One region of the Streptomyces fagopyri genome, then DNA from elsewhere that is predicted to be linked to it. Evidence: riboswitches for the same ligand, from Rfam matches in the RefSeq annotation. Region 1 holds a riboswitch; each other region holds the start of a gene.
The links. A riboswitch is a leader RNA that binds a small molecule or an ion and turns the genes downstream of it on or off. The one in region 1 is predicted to bind cyclic di-AMP.

Region 1 (7,034 bases):
CGCCGATGTACAGCCCGACATGGCTGACGTCGCCGTAGAAGAAGATCAGGTCGCCGACCCGGATGTCGGTGAGCGGGATCGCCGTGGTCGCCGTCGCCTGGTCGCGCGCGGTACGCGGGAGTGCGACCCCGGCCACCATCCAGGCGGCCCGGGTGAGCCCCGCGCAGTCGTACGAGCCCGGTCCGGCCGCGCCCCAGACGCACGGCCTGCCGATCTGGGCACGGGCGAAGGCCAGCGCCTTGGCGGCCTTCATGTCGTACCCCGAGCCCGATGTGTCGCCGCCGCCCATGACCATGCCCGCGGTGGTGGGCACCGCCGCGTCGACAGGTGAGACCGGGGCGAAGGACGGGCCGGGAACGACGGACGGGGCGAACGGAGCGGACCCGACCGACGGGGCGGGGGCGACGCTCATGGCGGGGATGTGGGCCGCCTCCGAAACAGCGGGCGACTCCTGGGCGAAAGACATCTCCTGGGCACGGACCAGGTCCTGCGCACGGACCGGTTCCGGGGCCGGGAGCTGGACGGGGGCGTAGGCCATGTCCTGGGCGTACGACAGCTCCGGAGCGTAGGCGGTGCCCGAGGCGAACGCCGTGTCCGAGGCGAAGGTCATGCCCGACGTGAACGTCGTGTCGGAGGGGAACGTCATGTCCGAGGTGAGAGGCGTTCCCGCACCGAGGGACGCGTCCATGCCGACGGGGGCACCCATGCCCCCGTGTGCGGCCGTGTCCACGGGTGCGCCCATACCCAGCCCGGCCGACTGCGCGCGCCGCCACTGGTCCTCGGCCTCGCGGCGGACCTGGTCCTCCGGGGTGGGCCAGACCTCCTGAGGCGGCCGCGCCTCGATCGCCGCGATCGGGGCGATCCGCTGCTGGACGACGTGCCGGGACAGCAGTTCACGGGCGAGTGCGAGCTTGCGCCGGTTCTGCTCCTTGCGGTTCTTCAGCGAGGAGTGAGAGGACTCGGCGGCCGGGGCGGGCAGGGCCTTGACGGCCTCCTGCCGTGCCCCCGTCCCGGCCGGCAGCGCCGCGACAGCCCTCCCGGAGGCGAGCTCCGCCACAGGCCCTGCCGCCGGTCCGGCGGTCAACTCGGCCACGGGCCCCGCTCCCGGTCCGGCGGTAAGCTCCGGAACGGGGCGGCCCGCGGCCTCCAGGGCGCGGGCGGAGGGTCCGCCCTCCAGACGCTTCGAGGGAACGGCGGGGCGCGCCTCGGCCGTGCGCCTCGGCATTCTGTCGGCCGGCAGCCTCGCCGGCACCGTCGGACCCAACTGGGCACGGCCCACGTCGAACCAGGGCCGGGACACGTCGTCGAGAGTGGCGTCGGTACCCCTGCGCCCGTTATCCCGGGCCGGGTTGAGGCGACTGCGTGAACCGGTGGTCATCGCGCGGGTCGCGTTGTAGTTCCCGGTGGCGGTCTCGGCCCGGTCGTAGAGGGAACTGATCCGCTGCTGGACCTCTTCGCGGCTCGGACCGTCGTCCCCGCCGGAGGAGGCCGAGTTGGGGCTCTGCGGGAACCGGTCCGCCGAGGAGCGGGCCACCGTCGCGGGTGCGGAGCGGGGCATGCCGGGGAGGCTGGTGCCTCCAGGGCCCGGGGTGCGTTCCGGCGCCATGGCAGACGTACTCCTTCCGTGCACCGCCTACCGAGTTAGCTGTCGGGTTCGGGCGGACAGATCCGGAAGGTATGCCCTACGGCCGTTGCCCCGTGGGGCAGTTGGCCGATTCACCCCAGGGTTCGGTTGGGTCCCCGGCTCCGGTCGCCGCGAGGCCGCACCGGATTAGGCGGAGGCCGAGCGACCCGGCGAGGTTCGCCGGAGGAAGTCGTGAGGCCTGCCGCCAACTTAGCCAACTTGTGTGCCTCACGTGAAGATTGAAGTGCGAAGTGTCCGATATGTAATTGTGACCTTCGTCGTACTCCCGATCCCGGGTGAGTCCGCCCACCACGGCGCCGGTCGGCACGACTTCCGCCGCGCCCGTTGTTCCGTCCGTTCCCGTTCCGCCGGTTCCGTCTGTTCCATGGATGCCGGTACCTGTTCCATGGATGCCGGTACGCGTGACCCCGCGAGGGGACGGCAGCCGCGGGGTCGGGGCGCCCGCGGAACAGCCCGGTTCACCGCACCTCCGTGACCGGCTCCATGCGCCTGGCACGGGCCCTCCCTTCGATCCGCCCGCGTCAGCGCAGGCGCACCCGTTGCCCGTTGGCGCGATTCGCCGGGTTCGGAGGGTCGGGCGGGTCCGGCGAGACCGCCGATTCTTCCGATTCCGCCGAGGCCGAAGATTCCGCCATGACTGATGATTCCGCCATGGCTGGTGATTCCGTCAAGGACCGTGGAGCGGGTGGTTTCCGCAGGTCCGGGGTGCCGGTCGGCCCGGCCGCCGCTCGACGCGAGTGGAGCAGGACCGTCAGAGCCCGCAAGGGTCTTCGCCTGCGTCCGTGCGACAACCCCAGGACGATCGCGGCCGCCACGGCGATCAGGTGCTCCCGGCCGGCCAGATTGGGTTTGGCGACCGACTCCCACACCATCGAGCCGCCGGTGAGCGCGAACACCACGGGCGCGCGTCGGACGACCGCGAGGTAGGTGAACAGCCCCACGACCGCGGCGGACGGGCCGGTGTCCAGCACCTGCCCCGTCCTGGAGGGCAGCCCCAGACCCCACCAGCCCGGACCCATCGCGATCATCACGCGGACGATGAGGGTGCCCGCCAGCGTGGTGATGTACGCGATGGCCAGGGTCCTGGCCCGGCCGAGGGCGAGTTCGGCGAGGGCGAAGGCGAGGAACAACTGCGTGATGCCCGCCCACACCGGCAGGTCGAGGGCGGGGACGTACAGCGACACGGGAGTCCGCAACAGGGCCAACGGCAACGGCAGGCACGCCTTCACCCCGCCGGTCAGCCGCACCACCGTGGCGCCGGCCGGATGCTGGGCGATCGCGTGGAAGAAGATGACCCCGAAGGCCGCCACGAACGCCAGCACCAGTCCGGACAGTCCCCGGCGCAGGAGTTGCCGGAACGGTTCGACGACCATGCCGTGCCACTCGCCGCGCAGGACGCGCGCGACGAACGACACGAACCGGTGCAGGGTGCCGCCCGGACGCCCCCGTACGTCGTCGCGCGCCGCGGACGGCGGCGGCCCGCCGGCGGTTCCCGCCGCCCCTCCGTGTACGTGTCCGTTGCCGACATCGCCGCGACGCTCTTCCACCGCCCTAAGCAATGCCCTCTCCCCCCACCACCCGCAGGACGTCTCCTCATATAGAGGCACGAGATCTTCATTAGGTTGAGTCCGGCCGCGCGCTCTCCCTGCCCCGGGCCCGGGCCCCACCGCCCGTGCGGGTCAGGGCGACCGGCGGTCGCGGCCCGTCGGCCTGCCCAGATACGTCAGCGGGCCCGGGTCCGGTACGGGGATCTCGTGGAAGCCGAGACGGTCGTAGAAGGCGCGGGCCGACGTGTTGGCGGTGACCATGCCGAGGTGCACGGCGGGGACACCCCGATCGGCGAGCGCGTCCAGGAAGGTGTCCATCAGCGCCCGGCCGTGGCCCCTGCGCTGCCAGTGCGGGAGCAGGTCGATGTGCAGATGAGCGGGATGGGCGGCGAGTTCGGGCAGGATCATGCGTTCGGGGCGGTGCAGCAGGTCGATCATCGTGTCGACGGGCGTGCGCGGCGGCGTCGTACTCCGTGGGTAGCGCCCGGCGACGCTCGGGATCCAGATGTCGCGGAAGTCCCGGACGAACCGCGTGGTGTCGGCGGTGCCGAGGACGTAGCCGACCGCCCGGCCGGTCCCGTCGTCGAGCACGAAGGCGAGCTCCGGTTCGAGCTGACAGTAGGGGTACGCGAACAGGGACGGCATCAACTCCTCGTCGGGATAGAGCTCCCGTGAGTCCCCTCCTTCGTCGGCCGTCATCACACACACGTGCCCCACCGCCGCACGGTCTTCGGTCTTGTAGCGGCGGATCGTCGGCTGCTGAGTCATGAGCCGTATCCTCCCGACATGGGAGCGCTCCCGCCACCGTCCGGACCGCCTCGCTCGCCCACCGGCCCCACGCGCTCTGCCCGCTCGCCCGGCCGCACTCGCCCCCCTCGTCCGGTCCCGCTCGCCCCGCTCGCCCCGCCTCGCTCCTCGACCCCACTCGTCCGCCCGGCTCGAACCGCCCGGCTCGCGACTCCCGGTTTTCGGTTCTCGGCTCCCGGCTCCCGGCTCCCGGCTCCCGGCTCCCGGCTCCCGGCTCCCGGCTCCCGGCTCGGGACCGTACCCGGCGAGGGACCGCCAGGACAGCGGACCGCGGTCAGCGGGCGCTCAGCGTCTCCCACTGTGCCGCGGCGCTGTCCAGCAGCATCTCCAGAGCCGTGGGGTAGGCGCTGTCGACCATGCGGGTCGCCAGGAGGGGTGCCGCCTCCGCGATCCGCGGGTGGGTGGCGCGCGGCAGCCGGGCGTACGTGGAACGCCACATGTCCTCGTCGGCGCTGCGGCTCTCGCGCGGCAGCGCCAGCGAGGCCGCGTCGAGCGCGGCGAAGGCCAGCGTCTGGTCGATGAAGGCCTGATAGATCCGTACCGTGTCCGGCAGCGGGAACCCCGCCGTGCGCAGGACGTCGAGGATGGCCTCGTCGGCCGCCAGTTCGTGGGCCCGGCCGGTGACCCGGTTCGCGGTCAGCAGGGCCGCCTGTGGATGCCCGACGTACACGGCGTGGATGCGCAGCCCGAGGCCGCGCAGGTCCGACCGCCACTCCCCCGTGGGCCGCCAGCCGTCCAGCGCCTGCCCGATCAGGGCGTCGCCGATCGCGAGGGTCAGGTCGTCCATACCGCGGAAGTACCGGTACAGGGTGCTGGGATCGGCGTCCAGGGCCAGGCCGAGACGGCGGGCGGTGAGTCCCGCGCTGCCGTGCTCACGCAGCATCCGCAGGGCGGTCTCGACGATGAGCCGCTCCGACAGCACCGTGCCGCTCCTGGTGGGACGCCGGCGCCGCCGCTTCTCCTCGGGCACCACCGCTTTCGGCACCGTGGTCTCCCGTCTCCTTATGCCAACACCATTGACCTTATCCGAGCGTCCGGCGTTGGATCTGCCGCCAGGGGCGCCGTGTCTCCGGTCCGCACGGGCACGTCCCTTCTCGACAGAGAGGAAGTCCGTGTCATGCGTGTTCTGCTAGTGGGAGCCGGCGGTGTGGGCACCGCCATCACCCGGATCGCGGCCCGTCGCCCGTTCTTCGACGAGATGGTCGTGGCCGACTACGACCTGAGCCGCGCCGAGGCCGCGGTCGCCGCCCTCCCCGACGCCGCGGACCGCTTCCGTGCCGAGCGCGTCGACGCGTCGGACCAGGGCGCGGTGACCGCGCTGCTGAACCGGCACGGTTGCGACGTCCTGCTCAACGCCACCGATCCACGGTTCGTGATGCCCCTCTTCCAGGCGGCGCGCGCGGCCGGCGCCACCTACCTCGACATGGCGATGTCCCTGTCGCGCCCGCATCCCGAGAGGCCGTACGACGAGTGCGGGGTCATGCTCGGCGACGCGCAGTTCGCGCAGGCCGCCGACTGGGAGAAGGCGGGCGCGCTGGCCCTCGTCGGCATGGGTGTGGAACCGGGGCTGTCCGACGTCTTCGCGCGGTACGCGGCCGACGAGCTCTTCGACGAGATCGAGGAGATCGGCATCCGCGACGGCGCGAACCTCACCGTCGACGGCTATGACTTCGCACCGTCCTTCAGCATCTGGACCACCATCGAGGAGTGCCTCAATCCGCCGGTCGTCTACGAGGCGGACCGCGGTTGGTTCACCACGGCGCCGTTCAGCGAACCGGAGGTCTTCGAATTCCCCGAGGGCATCGGCCCGGTGGAGTGCGTGAACGTGGAGCACGAGGAGGTGCTGCTCGTGCCGCGCTGGATCGACGCGCGGCGCGTGACGTTCAAGTACGGCCTGGGCGAGGAGTTCATCCAGACCCTCAGGACGCTGCATCTGCTGGGCCTGGACCGCACGGACCCGGTCACGGTGCCGAGCGCCGCGGGCCCGGTCGCCGTGTCCCCCCGGGACGTCGTGGCCGCCTGTCTGCCGGACCCGGCGACACTCGGCGAGCGCATGCACGGCAAGACCTGCGCGGGCACCTGGGTGCGCGGCACCAAGAACGGCGCGCCGCGCGAGGTCTACCTCTACCACGTGGTCGACAACCAGTGGTCGATGGCCGAGTACGGCTCCCAGGCGGTGGTCTGGCAGACGGCCGTCAACCCGGTGGTCGCCCTCGAACTCCTGGCGACGGGTGCGTGGAGCGGCGCGGGAGTCCTCGGCCCGGAGGCGTTCCCCGCCCGTCCCTTCCTCGACCTGCTCACCGCGTACGGGTCGCCGTGGGGCATACGGGAGCAGTGACCGCGGCGGGCCACCGCCCGTCAGCGCCGTGCGTAGGGGCGGGCGGCCGGCAGCCGACCGCCCCCCTCGGACAGGGGCCGCCGTACCTGGCGGCCCCTGGATCCCGGACAAGCGCCCGGAGCCCCGGACGACGGTCCGGAGTACCGGAGTCGGCCCGAAGCGCCGGACGACGCCCCGGGGTACCGAGGTCGGCCGGGTGACGGGACGGCTCCAGGTCCCGGGCGATCGTCCTCGCGGGGTCCGGCGAGGGACGGCGGGGTCCGGCGGGAGTCGGCGAGGGCCGGCGGGAGTCGGCCCCCGGCCCTCGCAGGCGATGTCTAGGCGACCACCATCAGGAGATCGCCCGCCTCGACCTGCTGGACGGAGTTGATGGCCAGCCGACCGACCGTCCCGCCGACCGGGGCGGTGATGGCCGCCTCCATCTTCATCGCCTCGATCGTCGCGACGGTCGCGCCCGCCTCGACACGGTCCCCGGCCGCGACCGACAGCGTCACCACTCCGGCGAACGGCGCGGCGACGTGTTTCGGGTCGGACTTGTCGGCCTTCTCCGCCGCCGGCAGGTCCGAAGCCACCGAGCGGTCACGCACCTGGATCGGCCGGAGCTGGCCGTTGAGCGTGGCCATCACGGTACGCATGCCCCGCTCGTCCGCCTCACCGATCGCCTCAAGGACGATGAGGAGCCGCACCCCGGGGTCGA
Region 2 (7,034 bases), 4.0 Mb from region 1:
GCGGCGGAGGCGGGCGCGCGGGTGCGTGTGGTGTCCCGTGGCCGGGGCAGGGTCGCCTTCGGTGCGCCGCCCTGGGGGCAGCCGAAGTTCCGGCCGGAGTCGCCCTTCGGGCGTGCCTGGTCGCTGTGGGCGCTCAGTTACTACCCGCATCCCTACCGCTACCTGCCCGCAGAGACCCGGCACCATCTCGTCCGCCGGGTGCTCGGCCCGCTCGGCGCGTGGTGGCTCCGGGACCGCTTCGAGGGCAAGGTCGAGGTCAGTGAGGTCGCCCGGATCGACCGCGCCTCGGTCTCCGGGGGCCGACCGGTGCTCTCCGTGCGGACCCTGGACGGTTCGGCCGGGGAACTCGCGGCCGACCACGTCATCGCGGCGACGGGCTATCGCGTCGACATCGCCGCGATGGGCTTTTTGGGAGACGCGTTGCGGACGGAGCTGGCGGTGAGCCGGGGCACCCCGAAGCTCGGTGCCGGATACCGCTCCTCGGTCCCCGGGCTGTACTTCACGGGATTGCCGGCGGCGGCCTCGTACGGGCCCGTGATGCGGTTCGTGTGCGGGACGGAGTTCGCTTCGCCGCGACTGGCCAAGCACCTGGCGGCGGCGCACGGTTGAGGTGACGCGCGGCGGTCGGACGCACGGCGGTGACGGCCGGGCGCACGGTCGCGGGACGGCGGCGGGGGGCCACGTCCCGAAGCCATCGGGACGTGCCCGACCGTACGCGTTCCGCAACCGGCCGTTGTGTGGCGGGTGTTGGAGTCGTCGCGGCCGTGTTCCGGGGTGTCCGGCGCGGCGGATCGGAGCGTGTGACACCGTCCGTCGCGCGCGGCCCGTGCGGTGAACGGCGTTGCTGACGGGATACCGGACGTCGTCCGGTTCACGCCGGGCCGCTGAGTCGTTCGATCCGTATTCTTCGGATCATGGCCGCTCCGACTGCATATTCGCTCATCGCCACTGACCTGGACGGAACGCTGCTCCGCGGTGACGACACCCTCTCCGACCGGACCCGGGCCGCGTTGGCGAGGGTGGTGGAGGCGGGCGCCCGGCACCTGGTCGTGACGGGTCGCCCGGCGCCGAGGGTGCGCCCGCTCCTCGGTGAACTCGGCGGCGCGGGGCTGGCGGTGTGCGGACAGGGGGCGCAGCTCTACGACGCGGGCGCGGACCGTCTGCTGTGGTCGGTGACCCTGGACAGGGAACTCGCGGAGACGGCGCTGGGCAAGATCGAGGCGGAGGTCGGGCTGCTCTACGCGGCGGTGGACCAGGACGGCGTGGACGGACTGACGCTCATCGAGCCCGGTTACGTGATGCCGCACCCGACGCTTCCCGCGGTACGGGTCGGGCGCCGCGACGACCTGTGGACGGAGCCGATCAGCAAGGTGCTGTTGCGCCACCCGCTGCTGTCCGACGACGAGTTGGCCGCGGCGGCCAGGGGAGTGGTGGGTTCTCTGGCCACCGTCACGATGTCGGGGCCCGGCACGGTCGAACTCCAGCCATGCGGGGTGACCAAGGCGACGGGGCTGGCTCTCGCCGCCGCCCATCTCGGGCTGGCCCCCGAAGCCACCATCGCCTTCGGCGACATGCCCAACGACATACCCATGTTCGACTGGGCCGCCCACGGGGTCGCCATGGCCGACGCCCATCCGGAGCTGAAGGCGGTGGCCGACGAGGTGACGCTGTCGAACGAGGACGACGGGGTCGCGGTGGTGCTGGAGCGGCTGCTCCCGGTCTCCGCTCGATAGCCCCGGTTTTCCGTGGCTCCGGGTTGCCGTGGCCGCGGTTTCCCGCCGGCACGGTTTCCCATGGCCCTGGTTTCCCGTGGCCCCGTTTCCCCGTCGTCCTGGTTCGGCGGGGGCGCCGGAGCTTTGGTCCGGCGCCCCCGGTCTCGTGGCGACCTGTCAGTAGGCGCCGTTGACGTTGTCGATCGAGCCGTACTTCGCCGCGGCGTAGTTGCAGGCGGCGGTGATGTTCGCGACCGGGTCGTAGGGGTCCATGGACGTGCCGGGCACGTGGTAGGCCTTGAACGTCGGGTCGATGACCTGGAGCAGGCCCTTGGAGGGGATACCGGCCGCGGCGTTGGAGTCCCAGTTGTTGATGGCCTTGGGGTTGCCGGAGGACTCCCGCATGACGTTGCGGTGGATGCCGTCGTAGCTGCCCGGGATTCCGGCCTTGGCCATGATGTCCAGCGACTGCTTGATCCAGCCGTCGAGGTCGTTCGTGTACGTCTTCACGGCGGCGGTGGCCGCGGTGACTGCCGTGGTCTTGGACTTCGTGGTCTTCGCGACCGCGGCCGTGACGTTTGTCGACTTTGTGGCGTTCTGCACGGTTTTCGTGCCGACCGTCAGGGTGAGGCCCGTGCGGAGTGCCGACGGGTCGGAACCGATGACCGCGCTGTTGGCCTCGTACAGCTTCTTCCAGCCGCCGGTGGAGGGGTACTTCTGCGCGATCTTGACCAGGGTGTCGCCCGCGACCACCTTGTAGGTGACCAGCTGGACGTCGGAGGCCCCCGTGGCGGCCTGGGCGCAGGTCGCGCCCAGGATCGGGAGGGCGAGTACCGCCGCGCCCGTGCCCGCAGCCAGGATGCCGCGGACGAGGGTGCTGCGGGACTTCGGGTGGCAGTGTCTGCCTGCTGCGGCCATGACGAGTTCCTCTCCGGCGCCTGCGAGGTGAGCTGTCGGGTTCGGGCGGGAGCTGCCCGGCCGCACGGTGAGTGCGACTTCACCCCTAGCCGTTCCGGACTTCGGTTCGGCGACTTACCTGGGTCCCCCGCTCCTGCCGTGCGTGTGTGGTCGGGTGTGGTTTCCGGTCGGTGGCAGGATTTGGCGGTCCGTCCGGAGTGACGTGAAGGTATGCGAGAGCACATGTCCGAAACAAGCCTTGATGTCGCGGTGTAGATCGTTTTCACCAGGACATAAGGGCGGATGAATTGCCCGATTAATCCGGAATCTTTCACTCAACTTGGCTTATGCAAACGGGTAGTCGCCGAGCGGGGTCGCGGGATGGGTGATCTTCGCGCGTGACCCAACTCACTCGATCGGCCAGGAATAAAGCGGCAATGGCGGCAAGTCGGGCATATAAGGCGCGGGTAAGAGGTCGATGAACCCCTGTTCGGGGGCGGGTGAACCCGCCCCGCGGGCAGCCCGTTGCCCGGGTCGCCGCGGGGGAGCCGGTCCTCGTCGGCCCCGAAGTGGGGTTCACCTGAACCGAGTTCGGGAAGCGCCTGGCATGTCACGGCGGGGCGAGGAGCTGAACTCCCCTCCCCTGAATGACCTGTTGGTCCCGGACACCGGATCCGCCGGTGCGCCGCGAAGCGCGTGACCGTCTCCTGGTCCGTCCGTGAAAGCCGGCGGGCCTCCGTTGCCGGGGTCCGTCAGGGATTCAGCGGTCCGCGTCCTGCTCCGCGGGGTCGCCGAGACCGTCGCCGGGGCTTCGGCCCGCCGTGCGCGGGATCCTGCGCTCCCACGTCCGGTGGAAGACCACCTCGTCGCCGTCCTCGCAGACCAGCTCACTGGAGGTGATGAAGTCGCGTGTGTCGCAGACGACTTCGGAGCGGACCTCGACGCGCGCGTCCCAGGCCGGTTCCGCGCGGCGCAGGCGGATCGACCAGGAGGAGTGGGCGCGGGCGCTCAGGGGGTCGGCCTCACGGACGCGGTACGTCTCCAGCGCCTCCTCCGCGTGTTCGAGGCCGTCCGGATGGACGAGGGTGCCGCCGTCGCGGGGGACGGCTTCGAGGCGCCACTCGTCCTTCGCCACGTCGTGCACGACCCGGCGTTCCGGGCGGGGTTCGTCGAGGGTGGCCGCGGACGCCACCCCGAGCGGTACCGAGTGCTCCGGCTCGGCGAAGGTGATCGTGGGGTCCGACTCGCGTGCCCTTACCGGGAGTTCGAGAGAACTGGCCGACGGATCCAGGGTGAACCCGGCCTCCGAGCCGGGCTCGGGCCAGATCCACGGCCAGTACGCGGAGGAGAGGGAGAGGCGGATGCGATGGCCGGGCGGGACGGCGTATCCGATGGCGTCCAGCTCGAAACGTACGTCCTCCGTGGCGCCCGGTTTCCAGAGGACGGCCCGATCGCGGCCGTAGCGCGCTGAGAGGTTCATGGCACCCCGGGTGACCAGGGTCGAGGCGCCGTCGGGAGCCACGTCGCAGACCCGGGCGATCACCTGGCCCCGGGCCGAGTGGGAGGTCAGACGCAGGCGCACGCTGGGGCACCCCAGAATCCAGGTCTCTCCCGGCACCTCGAACTCGAAGCAGACGGATCTCGCGTCCTCCTCCCGCTGGTCCGGGGGCAGGTCCGCGTCGCCTCCGACCGGGCGGAAGCGCCCCGCGTCCACGCCGGTGTGCTGAGGGGAGCGCACGAGCACCGGCGCACCCCGGAGCGCGTACGCGATGACGGTGACCAGGGGAGAGGGCCAGGCGGTGTCGCCGACCCAGCGGCCGGGCAGCGAGGCGTAGGCCGTCGCCGGAGGGTGCGCGTCCATGACGTAGGAGCGCAGAAGGGGCTCCGCCATCACCGGGCGGCCGTCGGTGCCGGCCGGTGTCCTCGCGCCCGGGGCGGCCGGCGTGCGCCTGCCGTGCGGCTCGAGCCAGTGGTCCCACCAGCGCAGCGTCTCCTGGAGGAAGCCGATCGCCGGGCCCGGCCGGCGGTCCTGGTCGGGGTACCCGTGCGACCAGGGACCGATCAGACCGCGTACGCGATCCGGCGGGAGGCTCCGGACCAGGCGCAGCACCGAGTCGCGGTACGGGTCGTGCCAACCGCCCACCGCCAGGACGGCCGCACGGATCGCGGAGCTGTCCTCGTCGAGGCCCCCGGCGCCCCCGTTCACGTCCCGGGCCGGGTGTGTCGGCCACGTACGGATGCCCGGGTCCACCGTCTCCAGGCGCGCCACCCACATGTCACGCCACATCACCTGACCGACGTGCGCGGGGTCCGGTGGGCGGGCGACATGGGCGAGCGCCGCGGCCGCGCGGGCGTGCGCGCCGGCGGTGAGGACGGAACCTCCCTCGCGGCCGAACCCGCGGTCGGTGCGGTGGGCGAATCGGTGGTCGGCAGTGCCGTCGTCGGCCGAGCAGACCACGACGACCGCCTTCAGCGGTCCGGGTGCGCGGGCCGCGATCCGCAGGGAGATGGTGCCTCCCCGGGAGAGACCGAACATGCCGACCCGGCCGCTGCACCAGGGCTGTGCGGCCAGCCAGTGGATCACCTCCACGCCGTCGGTGGTCTCGGCGGTATCGGAGGGTTCCGCGGTCGCCGGCACGCCCTCCGAGTTGCCGTGACCGCGGGCGTCCACCCGGACGGAGGTGTAGCCGTGGCCCGCGTACCAGGGGTGGCGCTGCGCGTCGCGCGGCGCGGTCGAGTCGCGGAGGCGGTCCGGGAGGTATTCGAGAAGGGCGGGGACGGGCTCCTCGGTCAACGGGCGCCACATGCGTGCGTACAGGCGGGTGCCGTCCGCCAGGGGGATCCAGAGGTCCTCGTGAGTCGTCTCGTAGGGGAAGACCGTACGGATGTGCATGCTCTTCTCGGTGTTCTCGGTGTTCTCGATGAGCGGGGGCGATTCGGTGTATTTGCTGTCATAACGGCCTCTCACGAACATACCGTTCGCGAGGGGCCGTCGCCCGGACGTGGGACCGCCTGCCCCTCCGGAGACATCGGACGCCGGGTGAGAGGGAAGTCGGGAGGAAGTCGACAGTGGGGACGGTGGGCGCTCGTGGTGATCGAAACGTGACCGGATACGCTGACTTGAGTGATGGCAGCGACACATCGACAAACCGTGTCATCGACCGAATGATCGACCGAGTTCGCCATGTGATCGTCAGCAGACAGGAGAACCTCTCGTGACCGTCGTCGGGCCGTTCGGGCTGAGCGTGCGGGACCAGGCTCTCGAAGCCGATGTCCAGGCCGGATTGGCGGCTGTCGAGGAGGGCCTGCTCGAAGTCACCAAGAGCGAGGTCCCCTTCATCACGGAAGCCGCGCAACACCTCCTGCGGGCCGGCGGGAAGCGGTTCCGTCCGCTGCTCGTGATGCTCGCGGCGCAGTTCGGTGACCCCTACGCGCCGGGTGTCGTGCCCTCGGCCGTGGTCGTCGAGCTGACCCATCTCGCCACGCTGTACCACGACGACGTGATGGACGAGGCCGACGCGCGGCGCGGAGTGCCCAGCGCGAACACCCGCTGGGGCAACTCGGTCGCGGTCCTCACCGGTGATTTTCTCTTCGCGCGCGCGTCGCACACCCTGGCCGACCTCGGGCCCGAGGCCGTCCGCGTCCAGGCCGAGGCGTTCGAACGGCTGGTCACCGGGCAGATCCTGGAGACGGCGGGGCCGCGCGACGGGCGGGACCCGGTCGAGCACTACCTCGACGTGCTGAGCGGCAAGACCGGTTCGCTGGTCGCCGTGGCGTGCCGGTTCGGCGCGATGATGTCCGGGGCCGACGAGGCGGTCGTGGACGTGCTGACGCAGTACGGGGAGCGGCTGGGCGTGGCCTTCCAGCTCGCGGACGATGTCCTGGACATCGCGTCCGACTCGCACGAGTCGGGAAAGACGCCCGGGACGGATCTGCGCGAGGGCATTCCCACGCTGCCGGTGCTGCGGTTGCGCGAGCGGGCGGAGCGGCTCGGTCTCGCAGAGGACGTCGCGCTGTGCGAGCTGCTGGACTCCGACCTCACGGACGACGACCGGCACGCCGAGGCACTGGCCCGGCTGCGGGCGCACCCGGCGCTGGAGCAGGCGCGCAGGGACACCGTGCGGTACGCGGAGGAGGCCCGGGCCGCGGTGGCTCCGTTGCCGGAGTGCGACGCGAAGGCGGCGTTGGTGGAGCTCGTGGACGCCGTGGTGCACCGGGCGGGCTGACGCCTTCGTCCACGCCGGTGCCGGGGCGCCCGGCGCGGTGCCCGCGGGGTGTCGTTCCCGGTGACCGGCCGACCGGTGCGTGCTGATGTGACGTGCGTCACATGTTGGGATGTGGTCCAGGATCGGGATCGGTCCATACGGATGTGTGATCGTCGGCGTCCCCCGTGTCCCCCGCCCCCGAGTCCCCCGGCGCCCCCTC
Region 3 (7,034 bases), 4.2 Mb from region 1:
CGACCCGTACGAGCAGCAGGGCGAGCACGAGCCCTTCGAGCAGCAGGCGACCTCGGCCTTCGAGCAACTGCCGTACGAGGAGCCCGCCGCAGCGCGGGACGAGTACGACTTCGAGGACGCCGATCCCGCGCACGAGACGCCGCTGCTCGACGACATGGAAGAGGTCACTCCGGCCTCCCGTACCGCGAACAGGCCGGCCTCCCGCTCCCGTCGCCGCTCCCCGGCCAAGCGTTCCGCGCTGCTCACCGTCGCCGTGCCCTCGGCCTGCGTGATGGGCGTCGCGGGTATCGCGGCGGCCTCCGTGGGCACCATCGGCGGGGACGACACCAAGAACACGACGGCCAGCGCGCCCGACGCGGCCGCGGTGAAGCCGTCCACCGCCAACAACAAGCTGGACACCCAGCTCCAGAGCCTGTCGGCGGGTGCGGACGACTTCGCCGACCGGGCCAGCCGGACCCAGGAACGCATCGACCTCAAGGCCCAGCAGGCCGCCGAGCAGCAGAAGGCGGCGGCCGCGGCGGCCCGCAAGGAGCGGCTGCGGCCCAAGTTCGTCCTGCCGGTCACCCAGAGAGGACTCAGCGCCTACTTCGGTCAGGCGGGGGTCAACTGGATGTCCGTGCACACGGGCATCGACTTCCCGGTGTCGTACGGCACGACGGTCATGGCCGCGACGGACGGCACCCTGCGGACGCAGTGGAACAGCGCGTACGGGAACATGGCGATCCTCACCGCGAAGGACGGCACGGAGACCTGGTACTGCCACCTCTCCAGCTACAAGGTGCCGTCGGGAACCGTCGTGAAGGCCGGTGACCAGATCGCGTTCTCCGGAAACTCCGGGAACTCGACCGGGCCGCACCTGCACTTCGAGGTCCGGCCCGCGGGCGGTTCGGCCATCGACCCCCTGCCGTGGCTGCGCAGCCACGGTCTGGACCCGACGTGAGCACGCCGTAGGCCGATCGCCGTAGGCCGATCGCCGTAATCCAGCCTGGGGTTTTCACGGCCGGACGGGCCCCCCGCCCGGCCCCGACGCCCTGCGGGCTAGAGCTTCTCCACCGGCGCGTACCGCAGCAGCAGCCGCTTCGGCTTGGGCTCGCCGAAGTCGACCGTGGCCTCCGCGTTCGCCCCCGTGCCCTTCACCCCGACCACCGTGCCGAGCCCGAACTGGTCGTGGGTGACCCGGTCGCCCACCGCCAGCGAGACGACCGGCTTCTCGGAGGCCCCGCGGCGCGTCGCGAAGCCGGAGGCACCGGACGCCGCGGACCGTGAGCGCGAGGACGACAGCGAGGCCGCCACACCCGAGACGGGCCCCGAGGACACCGGGGCCATGGCGCCCGTGCGCTTCCACTCCAGATGCGTGTCCGGGATCTCCTCCAGGAAGCGGGAGGGCGGGTTGTACGAGGGCTGGCCCCACGCGCTGCGCATGGACGAGCGGGTGAGGTAGAGGCGCTCACGCGCGCGCGTGATGCCGACGTACGCGAGACGCCGCTCCTCCTCCAGCTCCTTGACCTGCCCCAGCGCGCGCATGTGCGGGAAGACGCCGTCCTCCATGCCGGTGAGGAACACGACCGGGAACTCCAGGCCCTTGGCGGTGTGCAGGGTCATCAGGGTGATGACGCCGTTGCCGTCGTCCTCGTCGGGGATCTGGTCGGAGTCGGCGACGAGCGCGACCCGCTCCAGGAACCCGGAGAGCCCGCCGGCCACCGCGACCCCCTCAGCGGCATCGGTCGTCCCAGCGGCATCGGTCGCCCCAGCGGCACCGGTCGCCCCTGCGGCATCGGTCGCCCCTGCGGCATCGCCGGCCGCCCCGGTCCCGTCCTCGCCCCCGCCGGACTCCTGCTCGAACTCAAGCGCCACGGCCGCGAGTTCCTGGAGGTTCTCGATCCGGGTCTCGTCCTGTGGGTCCGTCGAGGCCTGCAGCTCGGCGAGATAGCCGGTGCGTTCGAGGACCGCCTCCAGGACCGTCGCCGGGCCCGCGCCGGACTCGACGATCGTACGGAGGTCCTCCATGAGCGCGTTGAACCGCTTCACGGCGTTCGTCGACCGCGCCGCCATGCCGTACGCCTCGTCGACGCGGCGCAGCGCCTGCGGGAAGCTGATCCGCTCCCGCTGCGAGAGGGCGTCGATCATCGCCTCGGCGCGGTCACCGATCCCGCGCTTGGGGACGTTCAGGATCCGGCGCAGCGGGACGGAGTCCTCGGGGTTGGACAGGACGCGCAGGTAGGCCAGGACGTCCCGGACCTCCTTGCGCTCGTAGAAGCGGACACCGCCGACGACCTTGTAGGGCAGGCCGACGCGGATGAAGATCTCCTCGAACACACGGGACTGGGCGTTCGTCCGGTAGAAGACCGCGACATCGCCCGCCTTCGCGTCGCCCGCGTCGGTGAGACGGTCTATCTCGTCGGCGACGAACTGTGCCTCGTCGTGCTCGGTGTCGGCGACATAGCCCGTGATGTTCGACCCGGCGCCCGCGTTGGTCCACAGGTTCTTGGGGCGGCGCGACTCGTTGCGCTCGATGACCGCGTTCGCCGCGGTGAGGATCGTCTGGGTGGAGCGGTAGTTCTGCTCCAGCAGGATGGTCGTCGCGTCCGGGTAGTCCTCCTCGAACTGGAGGATGTTGCGGATGGTCGCGCCGCGGAAGGCGTAGATCGACTGGTCGGCGTCACCCACGACGCACAGCTCGGCGGGCCCGAGGTCGCCCTCGGCCGGCGGCAGGCCCTCGGGGCGGTCGCCGCTCGCCGGTCCCACGAGCTCCCTGACCAGGGCGTACTGCGCGTGGTTCGTGTCCTGGTACTCGTCGACCAGGACGTGGCGGAAGCGGCGGCGGTAGTGCTCGGCGACGTCCGGGAAGGCGCGCAGCAGGTTGACCGTCGTCATGATCAGGTCGTCGAAGTCGAGCGCGTTGGCCTCGCGCAGCCGCGACTGGTACATCGCGTAGGCCTGCGCGAGGGTCTTCTCGAAACCGTCCGCCGCCTGGCCGGCGAAGTCCTCCTCGTCGATCAGCTCGTTCTTCAGGTTGGAGATCTTCGCGCTGAACGACTTCGGCGGAAAGCGCTTCGGGTCGAGGTCCAGGTCCCGGCAGACCAGGGCCATCAGGCGCTTGCTGTCGGCGGCGTCGTAGATCGAGAAGGAGGACGTGAAGCCGAGCCTCTTCGACTCGCGGCGCAGGATGCGTACGCACGCGCTGTGGAAGGTCATCACCCACATCGCGTGGGCGCGCGGGCCGACGAGCTGCTCGACGCGCTCCTTCATCTCGCCCGCGGCCTTGTTCGTGAAGGTGATCGCGAGGATCTGGCCGGGGTGGACATGGCGCTCGCCCAGCAGGTGCGCGATCCGGTGCGTGAGCACCCGGGTCTTGCCGGAGCCGGCGCCGGCCACGATGAGCAGCGGGGAGCCGGAGTGCACCACGGCCGCGCGCTGGTTCTCGTTGAGCCCGTCCAGCAGGGCCGCCGGGTCCACGGCGGGCCGGTGGGCGCCGTCGCGGTAGTACGCGTCGCGGTCCGGGGGCACGTCGAAGCGGCCGCCGAACAGGTCGTCCGGAAGCGGCTCCGCCACCTCGTCCTCGGGCGGCGGCGGAGGCTCTTCCTCATGGGCCCCGGAAGGCTTGAGGTCCGCCAGGAAGCTGTCATCAAAGAGGCTGCTCATCGCTCTCCGAGTCTAGGCGGCCCCACTGACAACCCGCCGCCACCCCGGAAACTGGGCCGGAATTCCCGCGGAGTCCGGACCCGAATTCCCGCTGGAGCCGGGGCAGGACGGCCACGGACGCCGGACCAGGACCGCCACGGACGCCGGGCCGGGGTGCGCACGAACGCCGCACGGGGGTCCCACAGGGTCCGGACCGGGGCTGTGGCCGGACCGGACTCGCACGAAAGCCGGGCCGGGACTCGCACGGAAACCGGGCCGGGACGCATACGGAAACCGGACCAGGACTCGTACGGACACCGCACGGGGTTCCCGGCGGCGCACAGGGTTCCCGGCAAGGACCCCCACCGTGTCCGCGCCGGTGCACAGCACCTGCCGGGGAACCGGGCCGGAGTGCCGCGAAAACCGGTCCCCGCCCACACCGAAACACCCTCACCTTCCGGCAGCGCCCCGCTACGGTCGGCCACCGATCCGCCGCTCCGGGCGTCCAGGCGGCCCAGGTCACGAAAACGTATCGGGCATATCGCACATCAAACTTCACAGACCGCTCACGCGTTGGCTAGCGTGCCCGGCAGACCGCTCGACGGCAACCGGCGAACGTCGCCGGGCCGAGCGGCCTCCGCCGAGTCCGGCGCGCCCGCGCGGCGACCGGAGCCGGGGACCCAACCGACTCTGGGGTGAATCGGTCCGACCGCCCGTGGGGCAAGGACCGTAGGGCAAACCTTCCGGAAGTACCCGCCCGAACCCGACAGCTAACCCGGTAGGCGGATGACGGAAGGAGTCGCCTCTCTTGGCGTCGCACCGCAAGTGGAGTCCTCCGGGCACACGCCGGACGGGCCTACGGACCCCCGTCCTCGCCACGGCCGCCCTGACCTCCGTGGCCCTGCTCTCCCAGACGGCGAACGCCGCGCCCCCGGCCGAGCCCCGACCGAGCCTCGAAGAGGTCGAGAAGAAGGTCGACGACCTCTACCACCAGGCCGAGACCGCCACCGAGAAGTACAACGCGACCAGGGAGAAGACCGCCAAGCAGCGCGAGCGCGTCGGCTCCCTCCTCGACGACGTGGCCCGGCGCACCGAGAAACTCAACACCGCGCGCGAGGAGCTCGGTTCGTTCGCCGCGGCCCAGTACCGCACCGGGGCGTCCGCACCCGGCAGCGCGAGCCTGCTGCTGGCCGACACCCCGCAGGACTACTTCGACCAGACCCAGTTGATGAACCGTCTGACCACCCGCCAGAAGGCGGCCGTCGACGACTACGTCACCGAGCAGGCCTCGACCTCGAAGAAACGCGAGGAGGCCTCCCGGAGCCTGCGGACGCTCACCACCTCGCAGGACGCGCTCAAGACCTCCAAGGCCGACGTCCAGGGCAAGCTCGCCGCGGCGCGCGACCTGCTGTCGAAGCTGACCGCCGACGAGAAGGCACGGCTCGCCGCGATCGCGAAGAAGAAGCGGGAGGAGGCCGACCGCGAGGCGGCCCGACTCGCGGCCGAGCGGGCCGCGTCGGAGAAGAAGGCCCGGGACACGGCCCCACCGCCGGGCACGTCGTCCGGGACCACGGGGACGTCCGGGACCACGGCCACCGACTCCTCGTACACCGCCAAGGCCGGCAAGGCCATCGCCTTCGCGCGTGCCCAGGTCGGCAAGCCGTACGTGTGGGGCGCGACCGGACCCGGCTCGTACGACTGCTCCGGTCTCACCCAGGCCGTGTGGAAGGCCGCCGGCGTCACCCTCCCGCGTACCACCTACGACCAGGTGAACGCGGGCACCACGGTCCCCCTCTCCGCCATCGAGCCCGGAGACCTCGTCTTCTTCTACGGCGACATCAGCCACGTGGGCCTCTACGTCGGCGACGGGATGATGATCCACGCCCCCAAGCCGGGTGCGTACGTCCGCGAGGAGTCGATCTTCTACGGCGGCGAGTCGATCATCCACAGCGTGGTGCGCCCGGCCTGAGCCCCGGCGCGGGCACGCGCGCGTGAGGCCCCCCGGGCTCCACGCGCCCGGCCCGCGCCGCTCGCTCGTGCCCGCGCCCCCGTACCCGCCGTACGCCCGTACCCGCCGTACGCCTGTACCGCCGCGCCCTCGTCACCCGTGCCGTCCACGCCCCTTGTCGCCGTACGCCGGTACGCCCGTACGCCCGTACGCGCGGCCCCCTTGTCGCCGTACGCCGGTACGCCCGTACCGCCCGCGCACTCCTCCCCCCGGCGCCCCGCGCCCCCGCACCCGTCCGGCCGACCCCGCATGCGTGATGTACGCGCGCGCCCCGCGGGCAACCCGCCCGAAGGTCCCTAGCATCGGGGCCATGCCAGCCACCTCGCCGCCCCGCAGCCCGTGGGTCCGACTCCGTTCCTGGTGGGCGGAGAGCCCGCCCGCCGCCGCGGCCGCCGTTCTGGCCACCGGCATCCTCTCCGTCGGGCTGCACGAGGCCGGTGACGAGGTCCTGTCCCGGATCGCGCTGGTCCTGGCGGCCGTCATCTGGCTCGGGTTCGCCGTGGACTTCACGGTCCGCCTGCTGCGCGATCGGGAGCGGTGGCTGGAGGAGGCCGGCACGCCGAGCGCGCTCACCGGGGTCGCCGCGACCGCCGTGCTCGGCACCCGGCTGACCGACCTGGGATGGCTCGGGGTCGCCGAGGTGCTGCTCGCGCTCGCCGCGGTGCTGTGGCCGGGGCTGCTCTACCTGCTCGTACGGGGCCTGCGGCTCCGTATGCCCGGAAGCGTGTTCCTCGGATGCGTGGCCACGCAGGGACTCGCGGTGCTCGCCGCGTCGCTCGCCGGGGCCACGCGCGCGGACTGGCTCGCGTACGCGGCGCTGGTCCTGTTCTGGCTGGGGTTCCTGGTGCTGTACGTGGTGGCGCTGACGTGCTTCGACTTCCGGGAGACGGCCAACGGGCGCGGCGACCACTGGATCGCGGGCGGCGCGCTCGCGATCTCCGCGCTGGCCGCGTCGAAGCTGGTCCTCGCGTACCAGGCGGACATCTACCTGTGGAACTACGACGACAACGGCGTGATGCGCTGGGTGACCCAGGCGCTGATCATGGTGACGCTCGCCTGGTACGCCGTGCTGGCCGTCGCGGAGCTGCTGTGGCGCCGTCCGCGTTACGACGTGCGGCGCTGGGCGACCGTGTTCCCGATGGCCATGACGGCGGCGGCGGCCCTGTCGGTCGCGGACGCCGTCGGCTTCGCGTGGCTCAGGGGGGTCGGGCAGGTACTGCTGTGGATCTCGGTGGCCGCCTGGCTGCTGGTGGCGGCCGGAACCGTCAGGTCCACAGCACCGCGATGAAGATGTTCGCGGTCGTCAGCAGCCCGACCAGCCCGAACAGGCCCTTGTCGACCTTCTCGTCGTCCCGCTTCACATAGACCAGCCCGAGGATCACGATCAGCAGGGCCAGCTTCACGC

Region 2: another riboswitch for cyclic di-AMP. It lies ahead of GFH48_RS17580 (transglycosylase SLT domain-containing protein); the one in region 1 lies ahead of GFH48_RS39545 (C40 family peptidase).
Region 3: another riboswitch for cyclic di-AMP. It lies ahead of GFH48_RS16730 (C40 family peptidase); the one in region 1 lies ahead of GFH48_RS39545 (C40 family peptidase).

The regions. Positions count from the first base shown of each region.
Region 1 covers NZ_CP045643.1:8,074,466-8,081,499, reverse strand. The annotation lists gene GFH48_RS39545 (C40 family peptidase) at 1-1,558, opposite strand, end outside; cyclic di-AMP (ydaO/yuaA leader) riboswitch at 1,615-1,788, opposite strand; gene GFH48_RS39540 (hypothetical protein) at 2,167-3,192, opposite strand; gene GFH48_RS35015 (GNAT family N-acetyltransferase) at 3,325-3,960, opposite strand; gene GFH48_RS35010 (TetR/AcrR family transcriptional regulator) at 4,274-4,984, opposite strand; gene GFH48_RS35005 (saccharopine dehydrogenase family protein) at 5,117-6,337, shown strand; gene GFH48_RS35000 (pyruvate carboxylase) at 6,655-7,034, opposite strand, start outside.
Region 2 covers NZ_CP045643.1:4,103,257-4,110,290, reverse strand. The annotation lists gene GFH48_RS17590 (FAD-dependent oxidoreductase) at 1-609, shown strand, start outside; gene GFH48_RS17585 (HAD family hydrolase) at 915-1,733, shown strand; gene GFH48_RS17580 (transglycosylase SLT domain-containing protein) at 1,890-2,630, opposite strand; cyclic di-AMP (ydaO/yuaA leader) riboswitch at 2,635-2,793, opposite strand; gene GFH48_RS17575 (CocE/NonD family hydrolase) at 3,370-5,502, opposite strand; gene GFH48_RS17570 (polyprenyl synthetase family protein) at 5,825-6,835, shown strand.
Region 3 covers NZ_CP045643.1:3,923,516-3,930,549, forward strand. The annotation lists gene GFH48_RS16720 (M23 family metallopeptidase) at 1-940, shown strand, start outside; gene GFH48_RS16725 (ATP-dependent DNA helicase) at 1,039-3,642, opposite strand; cyclic di-AMP (ydaO/yuaA leader) riboswitch at 4,250-4,421, shown strand; gene GFH48_RS16730 (C40 family peptidase) at 4,430-5,590, shown strand; gene GFH48_RS16735 (tellurite resistance/C4-dicarboxylate transporter family protein) at 5,940-6,917, shown strand; gene GFH48_RS16740 (hypothetical protein) at 6,895-7,034, opposite strand, start outside.